4 regions of the Pedobacter sp. GW460-11-11-14-TSB4 genome follow, and region 1 is predicted to be linked to each of the others. Evidence: riboswitches for the same ligand, from Rfam matches in the RefSeq annotation. Region 1 holds a riboswitch; each other region holds the start of a gene.

Region 1 (5,850 bases):
TAAATATTGATAACGACCAATAACTCCAGGGAGCGTATTAAAGTGATGATGAAGGTAAAAAGAAAAGCCAATATCAATATCTTAAGATATATAAGAAGCATTGATATTGGCTTTAGAAATTTAATTTTTTTTAGCTCGCAACGGCTACCGCATTTTTGTTGATGTGGTTAGGCAGTTCTTCAAGTGTATATAAGTTTACCAACGATTCTCTTAGTGCGTTTTTAGCATTGTACCACACATTCTCCTGGGTAAAATGACAAACGCCATTGGTTAATTCTGTAATAATCGCACCAATTAAAGTTGCAAAATGGTTTTCAAAAACATCACCTGAATGATATTTTAAAGAAAATACTTTATTGTACTGCTGTAATTGTGTTTCAACCTCTGCACTTAATTTTACAGGTTTGGCTACTTTCTTTTTTTTCTTCTTCTTAAATAACCCAAATATTTTTTGAACAGCGCTTTGTTTGATAATTTTTTCTTTAAAAAGCTTTTTCTTGTATTCTTTAAGATCGAAAGATTTTAGTGAAACACTAAAATTTAATTTCAAATTATTTTCGTTGAATATTTCCAGGCTTGGCTTGTCCCACTTAAAAACAATTGGAAGAGTCCCGTTTGTATTTCGAAATGAAAAGGATGAGTTAATGTCCAGAACATTTTCATGTTCGTTTAACCGTTTTAAAATTGTTGGAATTAGATCGTCTGTTAAAGAATTGGTGTAGATGTTAATATAAGCACTCATGTTTAATTAAGATTAGCTGAATCAATGTAAATGGCAGAGGTGTTGCCTGCGCCTTATTTAAATGATAATTAAGGATATCGTTTTATTGCAGAGTAAGCTGGTACTCCAGAATATCGATTAACTTGGGAATCTTAATGTGAATTGACGTTTGCAGTTTTTCATTATATATGTGGTTTTTTTGTGTGGCATTGTTTTCCGCAAAAATGCGGCCTTGTTAAATTTCAATTACTTAAACGAATCAAATTGCCGAAACGTTACAGTTAATTTTTAAATACCTTCGAAGCAATAATTATACCACAAATAACGTTGGTTATTTTAATCGTTCGAGTAGCTTTTTCATATTGGTGAGCTGGAGTACATGCTTAAATTCGGGGGTATCAAAACCTCCTTTATCAATCACTTGCTTTAAGCTTCTGTTAAAGCTTCTTACGGAAATGCCCAGATAGGCAGCCATGTCTTCTTTCGAGATGGAGATGTGCTCATCGGCCTGCAGTTTGAGCAATTTTAAAAGCGCATATTCTAAGGTATATAGCTGCTGGAAGGATGCCCGTGTACTGGTTTGTATAATTCTGGTAGACAATTCCTGGAGTAAGATTGTAGTAAATTCACTACTTTTATGAATCAGTGAAAGGAAAAGATGATCGGGAATAACGTAGGCCGAAACATCACTTATTGCCGCTACATTACATAAGCAATCTATCTTTTTTAAAGCCTCCAATTCGCCTACCACTTCGCCTTTACCTAAAAATTCGATAATAAAATCTTTACCGTTTTCTTCAGAAATAAAACACTTGCTAATGCCATCCTTAATGATGTAAATATTGTTGATTTTTTCACCCTGTTCAACAAAACGATGTCCTGCTTTAAAGTTTTTAAGTGTTATGGCTTCTCCTTTATTTTCGGAAGAAAAACGTTCGATAAAGGATAAGAAAGTAAGATTGGTGCGAAGCATATTTATTTAATCGAGACAAATGTCCTTTTTTAACGGTATCTGTTGCTTTACTTTTGTGCTACTAAAGTAAGCATAACCATGAAAAATCAAATTACTGTAATTGCTTTTGATGCTGATGATACCCTTTGGGTAAACGAACCTTATTTCCGCGAAACCGAAGAGCAGTTTGCAGGTCTTTTAGAAGATTTTATGCCCCGGCACAGCATCTTGGCAGAACTTTATAAAACAGAAATAGCCAATTTACCGCTTTATGGTTACGGGATTAAAGGTTTTGTTTTAAGCATGATCGAGACCGTTTTAAGGATAACCGAAGGTAAAATAGATCCTGTTGTGATTAGTAAAGCGATAACACTTGGACAGGAAATGCTCAATAAACCTGTTGTATTGCTTGATGGGGTAGAAGAGGTATTAAAAACCTTACATGGGAAATACAAACTGGTGGTCGCTACCAAAGGTGATTTACTCGACCAACAACGAAAACTGACCAAATCAGGGCTGGACCACTATTTTCACCATATCGAAATTATGAGCGATAAACAGGAAAAAGATTATCAAAAACTGATTAAACATCTGGATTGTAAACCTGAGGCCTTTTTAATGTTGGGCAATTCTCTAAAATCGGATGTTTTACCCGTATTGAATATTGGCGGCCATGCTGTTCACATTCCTTTCCATACCACCTGGGTGCACGAAAGTATCGATCATACCATCGAACATGCAAACTTTTATCAGATGGAAAATCTATCTGAGGTTTTACCAAAATTAATTGAATGAAAGAAAAAATAGATATAAACACCTGGATCAGAAAAGATCATTTTAAATTTTTTAGCGCCTTTGAAGAACCTTTCTTCGGCGTAACCGTAGAAGTTGACTGTACGGCTACCTACAAAGAAGCAAAAGAACATCAAGTTTCTTTTTTTCTGCTTTACCTGCACAAATCGCTTGTTGCTGCCAATCAGGTAGAACCTTTTCGTTACCGCATTATTGATGGCGAGGTTTGGAAGTATGAAAGCGTGCATGCTGCAGCCACAATTAACAGACCAAATGGCACATTTGGATTTGGCTACATGGATTTCTATAATGACTTTGAAGATTTTAGAACAGCGGCCAATAAAGAGATTGAAAAGGTGCAGGCCAGCACAGGTTTAATCCCTTCCTCATCAGGCGGAAATGTAATTCACTATTCGGCACTACCCTGGTTAAATTTCACTTCTTTATCACATGCCCGCAATTATGCTTATCACGATAGCTGCCCTAAAATATCTTTTGGCAAGGTTAGAGATGAAAACGGGAGAAAAATAATGTCGGTTTCCATACACGTAAACCATGCCTTGATGGATGGCTATAACGTGGCCCAATTTGTAGATTGTTATCAGGAGCTGTTAAACAAAAAAGAAGTTAACGAATATATTTAACTCACAACTTTACGCAATTAAACCTAAAGCATATTTAATGTTCGGTTAATATTAGGAATTTATTTTCGGCGATGTTTATAGCTGCCGTTATTATTCCTTTTTACCTTTTGGCTGTTGTAGCCATGTGTTATATGGATACCGCTTTTAAGGCCATTATGTTTTTTGTACTGTTGCTTATTGCCACATTTGTACTTTTTCTGTTCATCAATTATCCTATGCAATCGGTGTTTGCGGTAATCTGTTTAATGGCCTTGTTTGCTTTTAAACCTAAAGATTAATTAAAAAGTGAATTATCATTTGCATTCGAGAAAGTATTTGCTATTTTTGCTGCTCGGGCAGGAAGCTTGAAAATTTAAAATTGGGGGATTAGCTCATTTGGCTAGAGCGCTTCGCTGGCAGTGAAGAGGTGATCGGTTCGAATCCGATATTCTCCACCACATTAAAGGCTACCTGTAAGGTAGCCTTTGTCATTTAAAGGGTTTCTTCCCTGGCATAGTAGCTTAAATATCCACCAAAGTTTGTTACATCAACAGTCATAGATATGCAATTTTCATGAGTGTTTTTACAGGTATAACCACTTTTTTTAGACTTTAAATAAAAAGACTACAAAATCTATAGGAATTATATATATTTGCTCCTGCAAGGAATAATTTTGCAGACTTATCCAGAAAGACTGAGGGAAAGGCCCTGTGATGTCTTAGCAACCTGTTGCCAAATAAGGTGCTAAATCCTTCCTCTAACCAAGGAAAGATAAGAAAGATTTCGCTAAAGAATCTGAATGAGCCTGTGGTAAATTTTAAAGATTAAAAAATGAACATTTATTTAAACACCAGCGCTGACGATATCACTCCCGAAAAAGTTTTTGTAGGGATGAAACCTGATATCTTCCAGCTGAAAGGCAACAACTATTTCGAGCGTGTTTTCAGGTAGTTGAGCTTACATGCTGTTTCAACTTTGAACTTAATTATTTTATAAAAAGAACCCATAAAACCAAAAACCATGAAAAAATCACTACTAATTGCCATTAGTATCCTTCCGGTTGCAGCAATAGCACAGAAACCGTTCTCCATTGAGGGAACCCTGAAAAAATCATCAGCCCCCGAAAAAGTATACCTCAGTTATGCTCAGAATGGACAATCGCTTACCGATTCTACAGAATTAAAAAATGGATCATTCTCCTTTTCTGGCCATGTAGCCGATCCGGTTAGGGCATCGCTCTATAGAAAACCAGTTGAAAAAAACGGAAAAAGGGATGTATTGTCCTTTTATCTCGAAACAGGTACCCTTAAACTTGCCACGGCAGATTCTTTAAAAAATGCTTCAATTTCCGGATCGAAAGTAAATGCCGATAATGATAAGTTAAAAGCGTTAACCAAACCTGTACAGGATAAACTTGCAGCCATAAGCGGCGAATTTGGTAAACTTAGTCCTGAACAGAAAAAAAATAAGGCACTAACCGATTCGATTTATAAACGTTATGAAGCAGCAAGTAAGGCGCTGGAGCCAATATACCTTGATTTTGCAAGGAAAAACCCTAAATCTTACATAAGCTTAAACGCAATTCAGCAGATTGCCACCAGTGAATCCGTACAGGCAGAAGCGGAACAGGTTTATGCTGGATTAGATGGGACGGTAAAAGAGAGTAAAGCTGGTAAAGATGTTTCAATTTACTTCAACGCGGTAAAGAAAACCAAAATTGGACTTCAGGCAATCGATTTTACACAAAATGATGTAAACGATAAACCGGTAAAATTATCTGATTTTAAAGGAAAATATGTTCTGGTTGATTTTTGGGCTTCATGGTGCGGACCTTGCAGACAGGAGAATCCTAATGTAGTAGCAGCCTATAATCAGTATAAAGATAAAGGGTTTACCATATTGGGTGTTTCTTTAGATCAGCCTGGGAAAAAAGAGGCCTGGTTAAAAGCCATTGCCGATGACCAGTTGACATGGACACATGTTTCTGACCTAAAATTTTGGGACAATGCGGTAGCAAAACAATATGGAATCAGATCTATCCCGGCAAACTTTTTAATTGATCCAGATGGAAAGATTATCGCAAAAGGACTTCGTGGAGAAGCATTGAAAGAAAAACTGGCGTCGCTTCTGGAGGCTAAAAGTAAATAGATAAGAATACGGTTCAATAAAAATTAATTAATAAGTTTTAGAAATAATAAGAGAAAAAAGACAGCTGCCCTTTTATGCAAAGTGTACAAAAGGTTACCAGATAAATAATAACAGGGGCGATTGAGGCCGCCCCTGAATCAAGTGATTTATCACGGTATGTGACCAATAATGCGACTTAATGTTTAACCACTCAAACAAATATAATGAAAATATCCTAAAAAATTAGTTCGTCAATTAAATGGATGTCCCTTAGCCGTAAACGATTGTATTACTGCTTAAACTATCCTATTCTCCCAAATTACCCCATTTTTCTTCTTAAAGCATTGTGTTGATTTAAGGCTAGGCAGTTTTTCTGTTAGCAATGAAATCGCTGTGGGTAAAATTTCAATATCTGCCATGAATTGGGAACTGGCATCAACATTCATTAACTAAAACCATCATAAATGAAACGAAAGTTATTTTCGCTTATTATACTGTGCCTTTTTGCAGTCTTTAATGCAAGGGCACAAACCAAAGTTATTACAGGAAAGGTAATAGCTGTGGCAGACGGGCTGCCCATTCCTGCTGTTTCTGTAAGAATATCGGGCAGTAAAATTGCCACGCAAACTGATGCA
Region 2 (5,850 bases), on a different contig from region 1:
TAACACCCGCTGCCAATTGTTCTGTTTCGCTTAATTGCTGGTGTGTTGTGGCTGAAGGCTGAATGATCAGTGTTTTTGCATCACCTACATTGGCCAGATGCGATACCAGTTTTAAGTTATCAACTACCTGTGTTGCGTTTTCTTTGCTTCCAGTCAACTCGAACGATAATACTGCACCAAAACCATTGCTTAAATATTTTTTAGCCAGGTTGTTGTATTTGCTGCTGGCCAAACCAGGATATTGAACTTCTTTAACCAATGGATGGTTTTCTAACCAGGTGGCTAATTCTAATGCATTATCTACATGGCGCTGAACGCGGAGCGATAAAGTTTCTAATCCTTGTAATAAAAGAAAAGAATTGAAAGGGGATAAGGCCGGTCCAAGATCTCTTAATCCTTCTACACGGGCCCGGATAATAAACTGGATATTGCCAAATGGTCCGCCGATGCCAAAAACATCGCTAAAAACCAAGCCATGATAACCTTCCGAAGGCTCAGAGAATTGCGGGAATTTTCCATTGCCCCAGTTGTAATTTCCACCATCAACGATTACACCGCCAATACTGGTTCCGTGGCCACCAATCCATTTCGTTGCCGATTCGACCACGATATTGGCGCCATGCTCTAAGGGTTTAAACAAATAACCACCTGCGCCGAAAGTATTATCGACCACTAATGGCAGATCATATTTTTTTGCAATGGCCGCAATTTTTTCGAAATCAGGAACACTAAATGCCGGATTGCCAATGGTTTCTAAAAAGATTGCTTTGGTTTTATCGGTGATTTTGTTTTCAAATTCTTCAGGCACATCAGGATTAGCAAAATCGACATGTATACCCAAACGTTTAAAAGCAACTTTAAACTGATTATAAGTTCCACCGTAAATGTGAGATGAAGAAACGATACTGTCGCCAGCTTCTAATATGTTGTTTAAGGCTATAAATTGAGCGGCTTGTCCTGAGGCCACGGCCAAAGCAGCTACACCACCTTCTAAAGCTGCAATACGTTTTTCGAAAACATCGTTGGTTGGATTCATGATCCGGGTATAGATATTTCCAAACTCTTTTAAAGCAAATAAATTAGCCCCATGTTCGGCATTTTTAAAGCCATAAGAAGTGGTTTGATAAATAGGAACCGCTCTTGATCCAGTTGTAGGATCTATTTCCTGACCAGCGTGTAATTGTAAAGTTTCAAATTTATATGATGTTGACATAATTTCTATTTTTTTTTTGGTGTGATTAGATAGGTGGAAATTAGGGTAATCCTAAAACCTAACAGGGCGTATCCCGATTTCGCGGGACCTTCCAATTTGAAAGAAACAAAAAAGGAAGATTTTTAAATTACTGTATGCAACAGCACATACAAGTAATCGCACGCATCTCGCAACAAATAAAAGAAATAGAAGTCCGTTCTACCTTTTTAAGGTTAGCACTGGGTTCGCTTAGCGATTGAAGATTTAATGTTTTCATCAGTTCTAATTTATATCTCCAAATAACACCATGTTATCCGGTCAGGAATTGGCACCTTCTCTTTCTGAGGGTTGCCAGTGGGTCATCGAGCCAGTCTCTCGCCACTTCTTTATAAATCAACCTGTGAAGATTGACTTTTATTTAGCTTTCTGCCAAATAATATTCCAAATGTCTGAATTTAATTTTAATCCACAAAATAAAATTTCGAAATTACATTAACGCACTGAAAATGAATGGTGTATTTTTATGGTGTGATGACAATGCGAAACTTTTAATAAGAAATTAACGCTTAAAATTCTAAGTTTGTGTTACCTATCTAAATTTAATCATGATGAAAAATACAAAAGCCCTATGTTTAGGCCTGCTCTTTACTGTAATAGGTTTAAGCAGCGCAAACGCCCAATTCGGAGGTTTAAAAGACAAACTGTTAAAAGTAGGCACTGCTCAGGGTGCCAAAGCCTTAGGGGTAGATAAGTTTTTAAAACAGCCCGCTGCCATTACCACCAGCTTTGAAGATGTAAACAGAGAAGGCGAAAAGCTACCTGATTTTATTAATTCATTAAATTTAAAAGCCCAGCCATTATATTTATTGCCTAAAAACCCAGACGGTGGTTTTGTACTTTGCGAAGGTTTATACGAAATGAACAATAAAAGTTATTGTTTAAAAGCCGGAACTTTTGCACCATCAAAAGGCGATGGTTATATGTTTGCACCAGTTTTAGGTCCGAAGGAAGAAATTGTGGTTTCCATACTGAAAAGCGCAGAAAAACATCCTGATGTAGACCAACATGATATTCAGGCTTTACTCTGGACGATCATTGCCAGAACAAAATTTGCCGATTTTAATGGACAGGTTAAGGTAACTGCCATTAAATTATTAACACCAAAACAACTTACCCAATTAGAAGGTGGTGCATTAGGCATTTTACCTTTCGATGTAATGGAAAAAGCCAAAGATCAATTGCCAGCAGGTGTGAGGGCCGTTTTTGAAGCAGAAAATAATATCCGCCAGCTAGTTGCTTCTGGAAATTATACCTATGCAGACATGGAAAAATATGCCATTATAGCGGGGATGGCGCCACCAAGAAGCGATGTACCAAGTGGTATCTGGACCAAACACCCAGACGGTTATTATGTGCGTTATTTCCCTTCGGGTTATTCGATTACCAGGGTGCAGGTTTACGTACCAAAAGAATTACTGGCTGGCGGAACAAAATTGATATATGATGCTGCCGGTGATATTGCCTGCCCGGCCAATACAGGATCGCAACGTTTGGCACAGACTAATGAGCCATTGGAAGCAAATTATTCGTTGAAACTAAGCACAATTTGTAACCCTAAATAAGATATATAAATCCTATAAGGTCTTAAAGACCTTATAGGATTATATTTTAACCCAGCGCCTGTGCTAAATCAGCGATAATATCATCTGCATGTTCTAAACCTACAGAAATACGGAGTAGGTTTTTAGGCGTTTTACTATCAGGGCCTTCTACGGAATAACGGTGCTCGATTAAACTTTCAACACCTCCTAAACTGGTCGCCTGCGCAAATAACTGAACTTTGTTGACCACTTTATGGGCAGCCTCAACATCTCCTTTAACCAGGAACGACATCATCCCACCAAAATCTTTCATTTGTTTCTTTGCAATATCGTGCTGTGGGTGACTTTCTAATCCAGGATAAAAAACAGCTTCAACATTTGGATGTGCGTTTAAATAGTCAGCGATAATCTTTCCATTTTCACAGTGTCCTTTCATGCGGTAAGCCAGTGTTTTAATACTTCTGGTTAATAGAAAACAATCGAAAGGAGAAGGCACCGCACCACCCGTTTGCTGGATGTTTTTGATTTTCTCCCAAAGCTCATCTTTTTTGGCCGTTACCAAAATTCCGCCGAGTACATCGCTGTGTCCGCCCAGGTATTTGGTGCTGCTGTGCATCACAATATCCGCACCCAGTAAAATTGGGTTTTGTAAAATTGGAGAAGCAAAAGTGCTATCGCAGGCCAATGTAATGTTTTTCGCCTTCGCGATCTTAGCAATTTCTTCGATATCGGTAACTTTTAATAAAGGATTGGATGGCGTTTCAATCCAGATCAGTTTGGTGTTGGATCTGATGCTCGCTTGTATCAGATCTAAATCGGTCTGGTCAATAAAGTCAAATTCCAAACTATCGTTAAAAATAGTAAGCAATTGTTTTTTAATTCCCCAATACATATCATCTGGCGCAATAATGTGGCTGCCGGGTTTTAAGGCCTGGAATAAAACCAGACCACAGGTGTTCCCCGAAGAAAAAGCCGCTGCATCCTCACCATATTCTAATTTGGCCACAGTGTTTTCTAAAGCAGACCGGTTTGGATTGCTTACCCTGCTATACATGTGTCCGCCCGGATAGCCGCCTTCTGCATCGCGAAAAAAAGTTGTCGACAGATTAAGAGGAGGAGTGACATCGCCTGTAATGCTTTTTACAAGATTAGAAGCGTGAATAGCAAGGGTTTCGGGTTTCATGGTCATTATTTTGATCGAAGTAATATCGGGATGTAATTTAATAATTTGGCGCTAATTTAAGGTTCGTAATGGTTTTGGCAAGATTTATGTAACAAGTTTGACGAAATTTAAATTAAACAAAAATGAAAAGATTATTTATAGCTATCGCAATAGCATGTTCTACTTTAGTAATGTTACAAAGTTGTAATACTGCAAAAAGAGTAACAGCAGGTGTAACAGGTAGCAGAGGTACAGTGGTTCGCGAATGGGTGGTGAGTAATGTAGCTTTAGAAGGATTGCCTGATGGCGCTGTGCAAGGTTTGTTTGGAGAGAAATCTTACAAATGTTTTCAGGGAAGTACATGGAATTTAACCAATAGCGGAAATGGTTCTTATACTTTGCCAGCATCAAGCGCTTGTGGTTCGGTAATGCAAACTATTTTCTGGTCGGCAGCACCTAAAGATCAAACCTTCCAGTTTAAGAAAATATTTGAAGGTGATAAAGCTAAAAATGTAACAGAAGGTTACCGTTTAGTATTAACTGATCTTTCTAGCACACAAATGATCTTAAAATCGCCAATCGAATTTGGTGGCAAAACTGCAAACATCGTTTTAACGTTTGTACCTGCAGCAAGATAATTAAATTTACCTACGAAAAACATATAGTGAAAGCACTTCTGAAAAGAAGTGCTTTTTTTGTTTACCGTCTTTTAGGATTGCCACGGAAACACGGATTTACATGGAGTCTCTTGGACTGTTTTATAGTAGGTTTTTAACCACAGATTAACACAGATATAAATTAGAATCAGGTTTTGTCTTACATATCTGGCCGTCAAGCGGGGAAACATCAATTTATACTGGAGTTTGACAGTTATTTTTCTGTGCCTTCCGTGTTTCCGTGGCTGATATTATTAAGCTTAAATGAGTTTTTAACTGGATACCCAATCAAAATCTGTGTTTATCTGTCCTGATCTGTGGTTAATTACAGCGATTGCTATCTTAAAATCGCGGTTTGTTACAAGAAAATGATTTTCAAATCGCCTCATTATTGTATTTTTGTTCAAAATAAATCAGGAATGAATACAACTGAGCAAGTTGAAAAAATATTAGCTGATACCAATTTATCAACTGAATTACAAAACATAGCACACAAAGTTCTTCACGGAGAACGCATTACCTTTGACGAAGGCGTTTACCTCTACGAACATGCCGAACTGGGCTACCTGGGGGTTCTGGCGAATTTTATCAGGGAGCAAAAACACGGTGATAAAACCTATTTCAACCGGAATTTCCATTTAGAACCGACCAATCTTTGTGTTTACGATTGCAAATTTTGCTCGTATTCCCGTTTAATCAAGCAAAAAGAAGAAGGATGGGCTTTAACGATGGAGCAAATGCTCGATATCGTTAAAAAATATGATGGAGAACCGGTAACCGAAGTACATATTGTAGGTGGCGTACTTCCTCAATATGATGTGGCCTTTTATGCTGCCTTATTTACAGCAATTAAACAGCATCGCCCCGATTTACATGTGAAAGCATTAACTCCTGTGGAGTATCATTATATTTTTAAGAAAGCCAAAATTGATTACGCAACAGGTATGCGTTTGATGAAAGAGGCTGGATTAGAATCGATACCAGGTGGTGGAGCCGAAATTTTTCACCCTGAGATCAGGGAACAGATTGCTAAAGACAAATGTACAGGCCAGCAATGGTTGGATATACACGAGGAATGGCATAAACTGGGTATGCGCAGTAATGCCACCATGCTTTATGGCCATATCGAAAAATACTGGCATCGCGTCGATCATATGGAAAAACTACGTGAATTACAGGATCGCACAGGTGGTTTCCAGACTTTTATCCCTTTAAAATTCAGAAATCAGCATAACCAGA
Region 3 (5,850 bases), on a different contig from region 1:
TTATTTTTAAGGTAGTATTCAGCACAAATGAATTTTTGCCCTGTCCGGAGTTAGGCACAATACCCACCTGTTTTAAGTTGTTGTATGATATCCGATAGTCGTACTTTTCACCTGCATCTGCAACCGATACGCCATTGTTTAATGAATATCCGGTTTGAAAAAAGTCGCGCACATTATCAGGATGTGCTACAAATGGAACCGCCACTCCTTTCGAATAAAATTGTGGAATTAACCTGCCGTCCAATTTTGGCCCCCAGCTTTCGTCTACTCCATCATTAAGGCCTTTACCTGCGCCATCTACATAACTGAACTGACCTTCTGAACCCTGACCAAAAGCATTTTGATAAACGGGAAGGGTGAGTAACGTTTCCAAAACGGCATTTGAATTGACCTCAATTCCCAATCCTTTTTTCGATTTACCGGTTTTGGTTTTAATGAGGATAACCCCTGCTGCAGCCCTCGAACCATATAGTGCCGCGGCATTTGGTCCTTTTAATACACTTATTGATTCTATATCTTCGGGATTGATATCCGAAATGGTATTGGCATAATCTCTTGCCCCAGCCGAATTTAACTGAGAATTGTCTACCGGAATTCCGTCAACCACAAATAAAGGCTGGTTATTTCCGGCGATAGAGGTTTCACCTCTGATGACTACTCGTGATGAACCCATACTCCCCTGGCTATTGGTTACCCGTACACCGGCTATTTTTCCGGCGAGTGCATTTACCAGGTTGGATTCTTTAGCTTCAGCCAAATCCTGTCCTTTCAATTCCTGAACCGCATAACCGAGCGATTTCTTCTGTCTTGAAATACCCAGGGCGGTAACCACTACTTCATCCAGCGCATTATCGCTCGACTGGAGAATGACTGAAATCGGGCCGGCATTTTTATTGATCTGTATTTCCTGGCTCTTAAAACCGATGTAAGAAAACACCAGGGTGCCTTTATCTGGTGCATTGATAGAAAAAGCGCCCTTCGCATCAGAAATGGTAGCTTGTTTGGTTTCTTTTATTAAAACGGAAACACCAGGGAGTGTTTCACCATCTGCCGACTTTACCGTTCCGGTAACCTTCGCATCCTGAGCGGAAAGCTTTTGTGCGATGAGGAGCAGCAAGATAAACGCTATTGATTTTAAATTTTTAAACATATTGTGTAGTTAATAATTAGTTAAAAGGGATAATAATTTTGGGCAAAACCATTCCACCACGACTAAAACGTGTTTGTTTTTAAAGCAGAAAAGGATTGGTTAGTCTAAAAAAGCCTGTTAAAACGGAGCAATTTTAACAGACTCCACGCATTCGGAAGCCTGCGTTAGGGTTTACATCAATGGATTTCAGCTCGTCTGTCTTTTTCATTTGAATGATTTTATTTAATGCATAATTTAATTTCAAGAACGCATTCAGGGCAAAAAAAAAGCACCCCTTAAATCAGAAGTGCTCCATATAATTCTTATAAGGATAACGCAAACAACTGACTTAACTACCCCAGATTCATCCGGGATGGAATTAGCACCATTTCTAAAAATTAGATGGTTGCTAAGGCTTCACAGGGCCATTCCCTCCGCCTTTCTTGATAAGTATTTTAAAATAACTGGGGCAAAGGTATAATTAATTCCATTTATCCTATAGTTTTTATAGATTTTTATTCAAATATTTTTTCTTTGGCAATTACATCCCTATATTTGTCGACTAATTTAGTCGATTAAGCACATCCCAATGAAACTCAAATCCCTATTAACAACCCTATTGGCCATATCAACCACCTTTACCTATGCACAGGAACATACAGCATTAGCAAATAACCAGGCGAAAAAACTTCAGGAGAAAAAACAAAAAACTTTTGTTGCCCTTGGTAGCTGGCGCGGAATAGCTAAAGTAAAGGAAGGATTAGAAATCCCCTTCAACTTCGAGATCAGTGAAAAAAGCGGACAGCAGAAATTATATTTTCGTAATGCCGAAGAGCGTTTTGAGGGCGGTCTGGTCAAACAAACATCCGATTCACTTTTCGTTAAACTGGACCAGTTTGATAACGAACTCGCCTTTGCCATAGACGGCGACCAGTTAACCGGTACATTAAGGAAACAGGATAACACGGGTAAAGCTTTGGTGATTGTTGCCGAGCGAAAAAATTACCGTTTCAAAACAACAGCTAAACCTGCAACGGCAGATTATTCCGGCAGTTATGATGTGGTTTTTAAATCGCCTAATGGCAAAGCGGAAAAAACAGTAGGTTTATTTAAACAAACGGGAAACAAACTTACAGGTACTTTTTTACGGGTAACCGGCGATTCGCGTTACCTGGAAGGTGTTGTAGAAGGAAATGAATTTCAACTTTCGAGTTTTATTGGCTCCTCTCCTGCCTATTACAAAGGAACTTTCCAGGCAGATGGTTCGTTAACAGGCGAAATTTTAGGTGCAAGGGGAAGTCAGCCTTTTACCGGAACCAAAAACAAAGATGCAGCCCTACCCGATCCTTACCAACTTACCTACCTGAAAAAAGGATACAAAACACTTGATTTTAGCTTTCCTGATGTAAACGGTAAAAAGATTTCGTTAAAGGATGAGAAATACAAAAACAAGGTCGTGATTTTAACCATCACCGGAAGCTGGTGCCCGAATTGTGTTGATGAAGCTACTTTTATTGCGCCATGGTATAAAGAAAACAAGAAACGCGGTGTCGAAATTATAGCTTTGCATTACGAACGCTCAACCGAACCTGAATATGCAAAAAAAGTGATGACGCGTTTCCGCGAACGTTTCGGCATTGATTACGACCAGGTTATTGCAGGCACTGCCGATAAACAGGTGGTATCTGAATCGTTGCCTGCACTCGATTCTTTTTTATCGTTTCCAACGACGATAATCATTGATAAACAAGGCAATGTAGCACAAATCCATACTGGTTTTAATGGTCCTGCAACCGGTAAATTTTATGATGAATTTGTGAAAGAATTTAATACAGAGATTGATACCTTGCTGAAGAAATAAGCATTTCTTATCGGTTGGTGTCTCACCAACCGATATAAAGTGTTGGTCGGTGAGACACCGACCAATAGCATAAAAAACATTAATAGTAGCGCAGGCAAACCGCTCCAAATAATAATAATGCATCATGCATCTTTTTTGTAAAGCAGGTGCAGTGCCTTTCGGTTTGGGCAGCCCTTCTTTCCGCTTCTATCTTTTTGTGAATGAATTACATAAACAATTAGTCTTGCACAAAAAGGATAGCCGCTTCAATAAGGTTTATTAAACAAAGGCCTGTTCATTTAACACAAATATGCCCTGAAGAAAGATTCTTGCCCTCATTTTTTACATTGCCCGTCGTAACTAGCCCCGGGCGTAGTGGCATCCCCGAAGCGCAGCGGAGGGATACAGCGAAGCACGGGAAAAAACTTTAATAGTAGCACAGGCAAGCCGCTCCAAATAATAATGCATCATGTATCGTTTTTGTAAAGCAGGCTTAGGCAATCCTTATTGGTCGGTGAGACACCGACCAATAGAATTTCCGTGACTTCCGTGTTTCCGTGGCGATAACCAAGCTACTGAACAGTCTTTAAAAGAAAACTGATCATGCTTTTCTTTGGAACCACCACCGTAGTCGTCCGGCTAAACCTGGCGATATTGATCCCATAAAAATTACCTTGCCAATCGAAAACAGGAGAACCGCAGGCATTGGGTTTAATGGCTGCATCGTGCGTAAAAACAGCATTAAAACCATCCCTCCTCGCTGATTTACCACCTTCAAATTTCTCAGCTGGGTGGTTAGAAACCGATTGCCCCCGTCCTTCCAGTTTAAAAGTTTTCTTCATTTTCCCGACAGGATTTGTCCATTCAAACGTCACTTCATCATCTGCCCAATATTTTAGCAGTTCAGGGGCAAATTCACTGGCCTTTTTCATAGGCATCCCATTCATGCTGATCAGTTCATCGCCTACTTTTAGCCCTGCTTTTTCTGCCGGACTACCTGCTTTAATTAAAGAAAACTGAACAGGGCTGGAATTGTATACCACCATTGCGCCCAAATAAGGCTGGTTGTTAATTTTGGGTAAATTAAATAGTGAACTACCCAAAACACTGTGCATCACTTTGCCACCCGGTTCAACAGTATATAAAAACCTTCCCATTTCTATTTTAAGGGTGTCAGATGAATTAAGATCTAAATCGATTCCGCCGGTAAGTTTCTGATCAACCTGAAATAAAACAAGATCGTTTTCCTGATCTTTGGCCATTAATTGGAGTGGAACAGCTGATCCATTGTTATCCAGTCGGGCATTTTCGCCTACCATGGTATGTTTACTTAGCAGAAACTGTTTTTTAGTACCACCCGGCATTTTAACATTGAATAAAGTGGCAATTATCTCCTGATTCTTACCTTTTAGACTACTTTTAATGAAAAAGCAACTGTTTTTAAAGCCTGGTATATCAAAATCAGGATGAAATGCTTTTTGTTTGCTTTCTTTTTGAAGAACCCTTAAAAGCGGATCTGTTTTAACTTCATCCACCTTTTCGGGAAAAGCCGTATAAAGTGTTTCGCTGTTCAAAGCTGTCCAATACCGGCGGTAAAGGTCAACAGGAATTTCGAAGTTCATTTCTTCAGAAACATCAATGGCACTGTGCAAGCCAATAACACGGCCATAATAATCAAACAGCGGACCTCCAGAATCGCCCGGTTCCATTTTGCAGGTGGAGCGGATAAAACCGTATTCATTTTTCACTTCGGCAACAGTTCCCAATCGTAAAGTTGGCAGGGTTTGGTTTAGGCTTTCGGGATAAGAAATACTGATACAAGGTTCATTTTTAAGCAAACTTGCTGAATAACCCATCTCGGCAAATGGCCAGGTGCCTTTATCGGTGATTTTCATCAGTCCCACATCTGGAATGCCAGGGGTATCTTTATTCTCTATTTTACCTAAAGCCAGGGCAATGCATTCGCGCCCGTCAGGAAAAAAAACCTTATAATTTTTACCTGGTAAAATGGTGTGTGCTGCAGTTAAGATGTAGCCATCGGCACTCACCACTACCCCGCTAAACTGAGCACTGGTTCTTTGGTTCTGCTGCACATCGAAACCCCACATCCGTACACTCGCCGGGTATGCTTTTTTAACCGCTTCGGCAATGGTTTTCTGGAATTTGACAAGCTGTTTTTTCTGGGCCACAGCATTTAGGCTGAGTAGCACGCCTATCGTTATCGCAATTCCCTTGATATAGTTATTCATGATGATTTAGGATTTTTTGCCAGCGTAATCCGCTCAGAAATTTCCTGGAGTGCATCGGCATCGGTTCCGGTGAACCCGGTGAGTTTAAATACAATATTCCCTGCTTTATCGATAATAAATTTGGCAGGAATGGCACTAACGCCATAATCTTCAACCGCAGCATTATGCCCGGCGCCATCTTTCAGGTCCATCAGCACCTGAAAATTAAAACCCGATTGAGTGATGTACTTTTTTACGTCTTCAAGTGGTGTTTTGGTGGTTTCCCAGGTGTGGATAAATAAAAATTTTACAGCAGGATCATTTTTATAGGTATTAACGGCCAGCTGCATAGCCGGAAAAGATTTTTTGCAGGGCACGCACCAGGTGGACCAGAAATCGAGTACAATTACTTTCCCTTTTAGATTCTTTAGGGATACCACATTTCCGTCGAGGTCTTTTAAGGTAAAATTGGGTGCAGGCACGGTTATCATTTCTGCCAAAAGCTTGTTATGAAGCGAATCGGCTCTCTTAACAGCAGATTGTGCCCATAGTGAAGTACAGGTTACACAGAGCAAAGCCAAAAGACAAAGCCTGAAAAAAGGTTTCATATTTTAAATTAAGGGGTTAAAAAAACAGCAAGGCCATTTTACCGG
Region 4 (5,850 bases), on a different contig from region 1:
ATTAATAACGATATTATGCTGCTGAAACGCGATATTTTAGAGCTGATGATGGATGAAGGTATTAATAAATTTATCCTGATCGGAGAAAATGTGCTAAATTTCCATGCTTCTGACGATAGTTATTACGAAGAGTGGTTTCAGGAAGTAGAAGACGGCTGGATTGTTGGGGTAAATTTTCAGCAACACGTTATTACCGAGTTTCGCGACAATAACATCGATTATTACATTAACTTTGGTGGTGCTTTTGACAACCTGCCATGGCGCACCTTAAAACCTTTACAGTTCTTTAAAAAAGTTGAAGAACTACTGACAAAAAGATTAAACTAAATATTTATTTTTATATAGTTAAATACATAAAATTTAAAATGGAACAACAAAATTATCAATATCAGGACAACAGTGTTTTTGTACAGGAAAAATCTGCATCTAAACGTTTCTTCGGAAATGTTTTCTTATGGATGTTCGTCGCATTAGCTGTTTCTACAGTTGCAGCTTATTTTATCGCCAGTACACCGGCGGTATTGGATTATCTTTTATCCTATAACCCACAAACAGGTAAGGGCGGCTTTACCGTTTTAGGATACATCGCAATATTTGCTCCTCTAGGATTAGTATTCTTAATGGGTGCTGGTATGCAGCGAATGTCTTATCAGGCATTAATCGGTGTGTTTTTGCTTTATTCTATATTAACAGGAGTAATGCTCAGCTTTATCTTGTTAACTTATTCCTTGCCATCAGTTGTAATTAGTTTTGCTGCGGCTGCTGCGATATTTGCGGTAATGGCAATAATGGGATATACCACAGATACCGATTTAAGTAAATTTGGCCCTATATTATTTGCAGGTGTAATCGGTTTGGTGATCATCAGCATAATCAATATGTTTTTAGGTAGCTCAACATTGGGTTACATTATGGGTTTTATCGGAGTGGCGATTTTTACTGCATTAACTGCGTACAAAGTTCAGGAGCTTAAAAGAATTGGTGAAGGATTAGATGAAAATGGAAACACTTTAGGTGTAAATGAGAGCAAAAAGCTAGCAATTATGGGTGCGTTGTCGCTTTATATCACTTTTATCAACTTGTTTTTGTCGCTGTTACGCATTTTCGGTAACAGAAGATAAACCTAAATAACAGAACAATATTCTTAAGGCTGCGCAGTTTTGCGTGGCCTTTGTAATTTTATTTGGTAGCGAAGCGATAATTTTTGGAATTGATGTTGCTTTGTTGCATTTTTGTATGCTTATTAAGAAAGACGGAGGGATTAGACCCAACGAAGTCTTAGCAACCTGTAACCATACAAGGTGCTAAATTCTATTCTGCAAATAGCGGAAACAGATAAGTTTAGGATTACGATTCACGTACCAACTTTTTAAATAAGCCTTTTAGGATGTAATAATGTATAATGGAAGATGTATGATGTGTCTTGCCATTTTCCATTTTCCATCCCACATTTTACACAACAAATGGGTATAAGAGAAGAATTAGAAAAACGTATTTTGGTGATTGATGGTGCAATGGGTACCATGATTCAGCGATATACCTTAACCGAAGAAGATTTTAGAGGGGAGCGATTTAAAAACCATCCCTGTGATGTAAAAGGCAATAACGATTTGCTCAACATCACACGTCCGGATATTATTAAAACAATACACCTGGAGTACCTGGCGTCTGGTGCCGATATTATCGAAACCAACACATTTAGTACACAGCGCATTTCCATGGCCGATTACCAGATGGAAGACCTTTCTTACGAAATGAGTTTCGAAGGTGCACGTGTAGCAAAAGAAGCCGTAAACGAGTTTATGGCTGCAAATCCAGACCGTAAATGTTTTGTGGCTGGTGCTATTGGCCCAACCAACCGTACCCTTTCCATGTCGCCTAATGTAAACGACCCTGGTTTTAGGGCGGTTTATTTTGATGAGCTGGAAGCCGCTTATTACGAGCAGGTACGTGGTTTGGTTGATGGTGGTTCGGATGTATTATTAATCGAAACCATTTTCGATACTTTAAATGCTAAAGTGGCCATTGTAGCCATTAAAAAATATGAAGAGGTAATTGGCCGTAAACTGGAGATCATGATTTCCGGCACCATTACCGATGCTTCCGGAAGGACACTTTCAGGTCAAACTGCCGAAGCTTTCTTAAACTCTGTCATGCATGCAAAACCATTAAGTATTGGTTTTAACTGTGCTTTGGGTGCTAAAGAAATGCGTCCGCATATTGAGGAACTCGCTGCAAAAGCAGGTTGTTATGTTTCGGCTTATCCGAATGCAGGCTTGCCAAACGAATTTGGTGCTTATGATGAACAACCGCACGAAACGGCACATTTGGTTGATGACTTTATTGCATCAGGTTTTGTGAACATCGTGGGAGGCTGTTGTGGTACTACACCAGAACATATTGGCTGTATTGCTAAAAATGCAAGGAAAGCCGAACCCCGCAAAATTCCGGTACTGGAGCCTTACATGCGTTTAAGCGGATTGGAGCCTGTAACCATTACCCCGGAGAGCATTTTCGTAAATATTGGTGAAAGAACCAATATTACAGGATCTCCTAAGTTCTCCAAGCTGATTTTGGGTGGCGATTACGAAGCTGCACTGGCTGTTGCCTTACAACAGGTTGAAGGTGGTGCGCAGGTAATTGATGTGAACATGGATGAAGGGATGTTGGATTCAGAAGCCGCGATGACTAAGTTTTTGAACCTCATTGCTTCTGAACCGGATATTGCCAAATTGCCAATCATGGTCGATTCATCTAAATGGTCGGTTATCGAAAATGGCTTAAAATGTTTACAAGGAAAAGGCATCGTAAACTCCATCTCATTAAAAGAAGGTGAAGATAAATTCCGCGAAAGCGCCCGCAAAATTATGCAATACGGTGCTGCTGTGGTAGTCATGGCTTTTGATGAGCAAGGTCAGGCCGATAATTACGAGCGCAGGAAAGAGATTTGTAAAAGAAGTTACGATATCCTGGTAAACGAAATTGGTTTTCCGGCAGAGGATATTATTTTCGACCCGAACATCTTAACCGTAGCAACAGGACTCGAAGAGCATAACAATTATGCTGTCGATTTTATAAATGCCACCCGTTGGATCAAAGAAAACCTGCCTCATGCTAAAGTGAGCGGAGGGGTTTCTAACATTTCTTTCTCTTTCAGGGGGAATAATACCGTTCGCGAAGCGATGCACTCTGCATTTCTTTATCACGCCATCCAGGCTGGTTTAGATATGGGGATTGTGAACGCCGGAATGTTGGAGGTTTATCAGGAAATTCCACCCGAATTGTTAGAAAGGGTAGAAGATGTGCTCTTAAACCGCAGAGACGATGCCACGGAGCGTTTGGTAGAATATGCCGATACCGTAAAATCGAAAGGTAAAGAGGTGGTTAAAGATGAAGAGTGGCGGAAAGGTTCTGTTGAAGAGAGATTATCTCATTCCTTGGTTAAAGGAATTGTTGAATATCTGGATGATGATGTGGAAGAAGCCAGACAAAAATATGCCCGCCCGATTCAGGTGATCGAAGGGCCATTGATGGACGGGATGAACATTGTAGGTGATTTATTCGGTGCGGGAAAAATGTTCTTGCCTCAGGTGGTAAAATCGGCAAGGGTAATGAAAAAAGCCGTGGCTTATTTATTGCCGTTTATCGAACAGGAGAAACTGGATAATCCGGATCAGGATCAGAATTCGTCAGCAGGAAGAGTATTGATGGCGACTGTAAAAGGTGATGTGCACGATATTGGGAAAAATATTGTGGGCGTAGTACTGGCTTGTAATAATTTCGAGATTGTTGATATGGGCGTAATGGTTCCGGCACAGGAAATCATTAAAAAAGCCAAAGAAATAAATGCCGATATTATTGGATTAAGTGGATTGATTACGCCATCACTAGATGAAATGGTTCACTTTGCTAAAGAAATGGAGCGCGAAGGTTTTACCATTCCATTAATTATAGGTGGTGCCACAACCTCAAGAATCCACGCTGCAGTAAAAGTAGCGCCAAATTATTCAGGACCTGCTATCCACGTGTTAGATGCTTCCAGAAGTGTTACCGTTTGCAGCACCTTGATGAATCCGGAAACAAAAGATGAATATGTAGCAGGCATCAGGGCTGAATATGATAAAGCCCGTGAAGCGCATTTAAATAAACGATCGGATAAACGTTTTAAAACACTGGAAGAAGCCCGCGAAAATAGGTTTAAGATCGATTTTCAACCCAACTTACCTGTTCCGGAATTTACAGGAACAAGGGTTTTCGATAATTATCCTTTAGAAGAACTGGTTCCTTACATCGATTGGACACCATTTTTCCATACCTGGGAACTTCGTGGCAGTTATCCGAAAATTTTCGACGATAAAAATGTAGGCGACGAAGCGAAGAAACTTTTTGATGATGCACAGACCTTATTAAAACGCATCCTCGACGAAAAACTGTTAACAGCAAGAGCCGTAATCGGTTTCTGGCCAGCAAATACAGTAGGAGACGATATTCAGTTGACAGTTGATAGTTCCCAGTTATCAAACGATTCCAAACTGAAAACTGAAAACTCCCAACTGGTAACTATTCACACCCTCCGTCAGCAGGCCGAAAAAGTAGATGGTCAGCCTTATTATGCTTTATCTGATTTTATTGCGCCGAAGGAAAGTGGCATTCAGGATTATTTTGGTGGTTTTGCAGTAACGGCAGGTATCGGGATTGATGAACTGGTCAATGAGTTTGAATCGAATTACGATGATTACAACAGCATTATGGCCAAAGCGCTGGCCGATCGTTTGGCAGAGGCTTTCGCAGAACGTATGCACGAACGTGTCCGTAAAGAATATTGGGGTTATGCACAGGATGAAAATTTGAGCAACCAGGAATTGATTAAAGAAGAATATGCAGGTATCCGTCCGGCACCTGGTTATCCTGCCTGTCCGGAACATACTGAAAAAGGAACTTTATTCCAGTTACTTGATGCGGAGAATAAAATCGGATTGCACTTAACCGAAAGTTACGCCATGTATCCAACAGCGGCGGTAAGCGGATTTTATTTCGCGCATCCCGATTCGAGGTATTTCGGTTTAGGGAAAATCACCAAAGATCAGATTGAAGACTATGCCATCAGAAAGAATATGCCGGTTGAAGAAGTGGAGCGGTGGTTAAGTCCGAATTTAGCTTATTAACCCCCAGCCCCTACAGGGCAGGGAATTGTATACAAATTAAAATTTAAAGTCCCGATTATTCGGGATTAGGGTTATGAAGATTACAGACCATATAAAAAACGCAAAGGGTAAAACCTTATTCTCTTTTGAATTATTACCGCCTGTAAAAGGACAAAGCATACAATGGATTTATGATGCGATTGAACCACTATTGGAGTTTAATCCACCTTTTATTGATGTGACTTCACTCCGTGAAGATTACATTTATAAAGAACAAGCCAACGGTTTGTTACAAAAGGTATCTTATCGTAAGCGTCCGGGTACCATTGCCATTTGTGCGGCCATTATCCATAAATATAAAGTTGATGCTGTTCCGCATTTAATTTGTGGTGGGTTTACCAAAGAAGAAACCGAAAATGCATTGATCGATTTACAGTTTTTGGGTATTGATAATGTGCTGGCCTTACGAGGCGATGCACGTAAGGCAGATGGAAATTTTGTTCCTACACCAGGCGGGCACTGTTATGCTACAGATCTGATTGAGCACATTAAAAACCATAATGAAGGTAAATTTTTGCACGAAGATGTTGAAACCTTTAAAAGCGATTTCTGTATTGGCGTTGCCGGTTATCCTGAAAAGCATTTCGAGGCACCTAATATGAGTACCGATTTTAAATACCTGAAAAAGAAGGTAGAGGCAGGAGCT

Evidence for each region. Region 1 has a riboswitch for S-adenosylmethionine ahead of AC07YT_RS18670 (TlpA disulfide reductase family protein). Riboswitches for the same ligand answer to the same signal wherever they lie in the genome.
Region 2: another riboswitch for S-adenosylmethionine. It lies ahead of AC07YT_RS01890 (O-acetylhomoserine aminocarboxypropyltransferase/cysteine synthase family protein); the one in region 1 lies ahead of AC07YT_RS18670 (TlpA disulfide reductase family protein).
Region 3: another riboswitch for S-adenosylmethionine. It lies ahead of AC07YT_RS16075 (SusC/RagA family TonB-linked outer membrane protein); the one in region 1 lies ahead of AC07YT_RS18670 (TlpA disulfide reductase family protein).
Region 4: another riboswitch for S-adenosylmethionine. It lies ahead of metH (methionine synthase); the one in region 1 lies ahead of AC07YT_RS18670 (TlpA disulfide reductase family protein).

What each region holds. Positions count from the first base shown of each region.
Region 1 is NZ_JBWKYI010000022.1:1,520-7,369, forward strand. It holds gene AC07YT_RS18640 (hypothetical protein) at 131-742, opposite strand; gene AC07YT_RS18645 (Crp/Fnr family transcriptional regulator) at 1,053-1,694, opposite strand; gene AC07YT_RS18650 (HAD family hydrolase) at 1,773-2,468, shown strand; gene AC07YT_RS18655 (chloramphenicol acetyltransferase) at 2,465-3,109, shown strand; gene AC07YT_RS18660 (hypothetical protein) at 3,181-3,387, shown strand; tRNA gene AC07YT_RS18665 (tRNA-Ala) at 3,470-3,546, shown strand; SAM riboswitch class I at 3,767-3,866, shown strand; gene AC07YT_RS18670 (TlpA disulfide reductase family protein) at 4,109-5,236, shown strand; gene AC07YT_RS18675 (SusC/RagA family TonB-linked outer membrane protein) at 5,680-5,850, shown strand, end outside.
Region 2 is NZ_JBWKYI010000001.1:435,385-441,234, reverse strand. It holds gene AC07YT_RS01890 (O-acetylhomoserine aminocarboxypropyltransferase/cysteine synthase family protein) at 1-1,213, opposite strand, end outside; SAM riboswitch class I at 1,477-1,587, opposite strand; gene AC07YT_RS01885 (hypothetical protein) at 1,798-2,814, shown strand; gene AC07YT_RS01880 (trans-sulfuration enzyme family protein) at 2,861-3,976, opposite strand; gene AC07YT_RS01875 (hypothetical protein) at 4,099-4,593, shown strand; gene mqnE (aminofutalosine synthase MqnE) at 5,031-5,850, shown strand, end outside.
Region 3 is NZ_JBWKYI010000016.1:83,720-89,569, forward strand. It holds gene AC07YT_RS16075 (SusC/RagA family TonB-linked outer membrane protein) at 1-1,150, opposite strand, end outside; SAM riboswitch class I at 1,476-1,582, opposite strand; gene AC07YT_RS16080 (peroxiredoxin family protein) at 1,719-2,990, shown strand; gene AC07YT_RS16085 (trypsin-like peptidase domain-containing protein) at 3,542-5,218, opposite strand; gene AC07YT_RS16090 (TlpA family protein disulfide reductase) at 5,215-5,805, opposite strand.
Region 4 is NZ_JBWKYI010000007.1:9,049-14,898, reverse strand. It holds gene AC07YT_RS08950 (hypothetical protein) at 1-327, shown strand, start outside; gene AC07YT_RS08945 (Bax inhibitor-1/YccA family protein) at 366-1,121, shown strand; SAM riboswitch class I at 1,238-1,342, shown strand; gene metH (methionine synthase) at 1,464-5,165, shown strand; gene metF (methylenetetrahydrofolate reductase [NAD(P)H]) at 5,239-5,850, shown strand, end outside.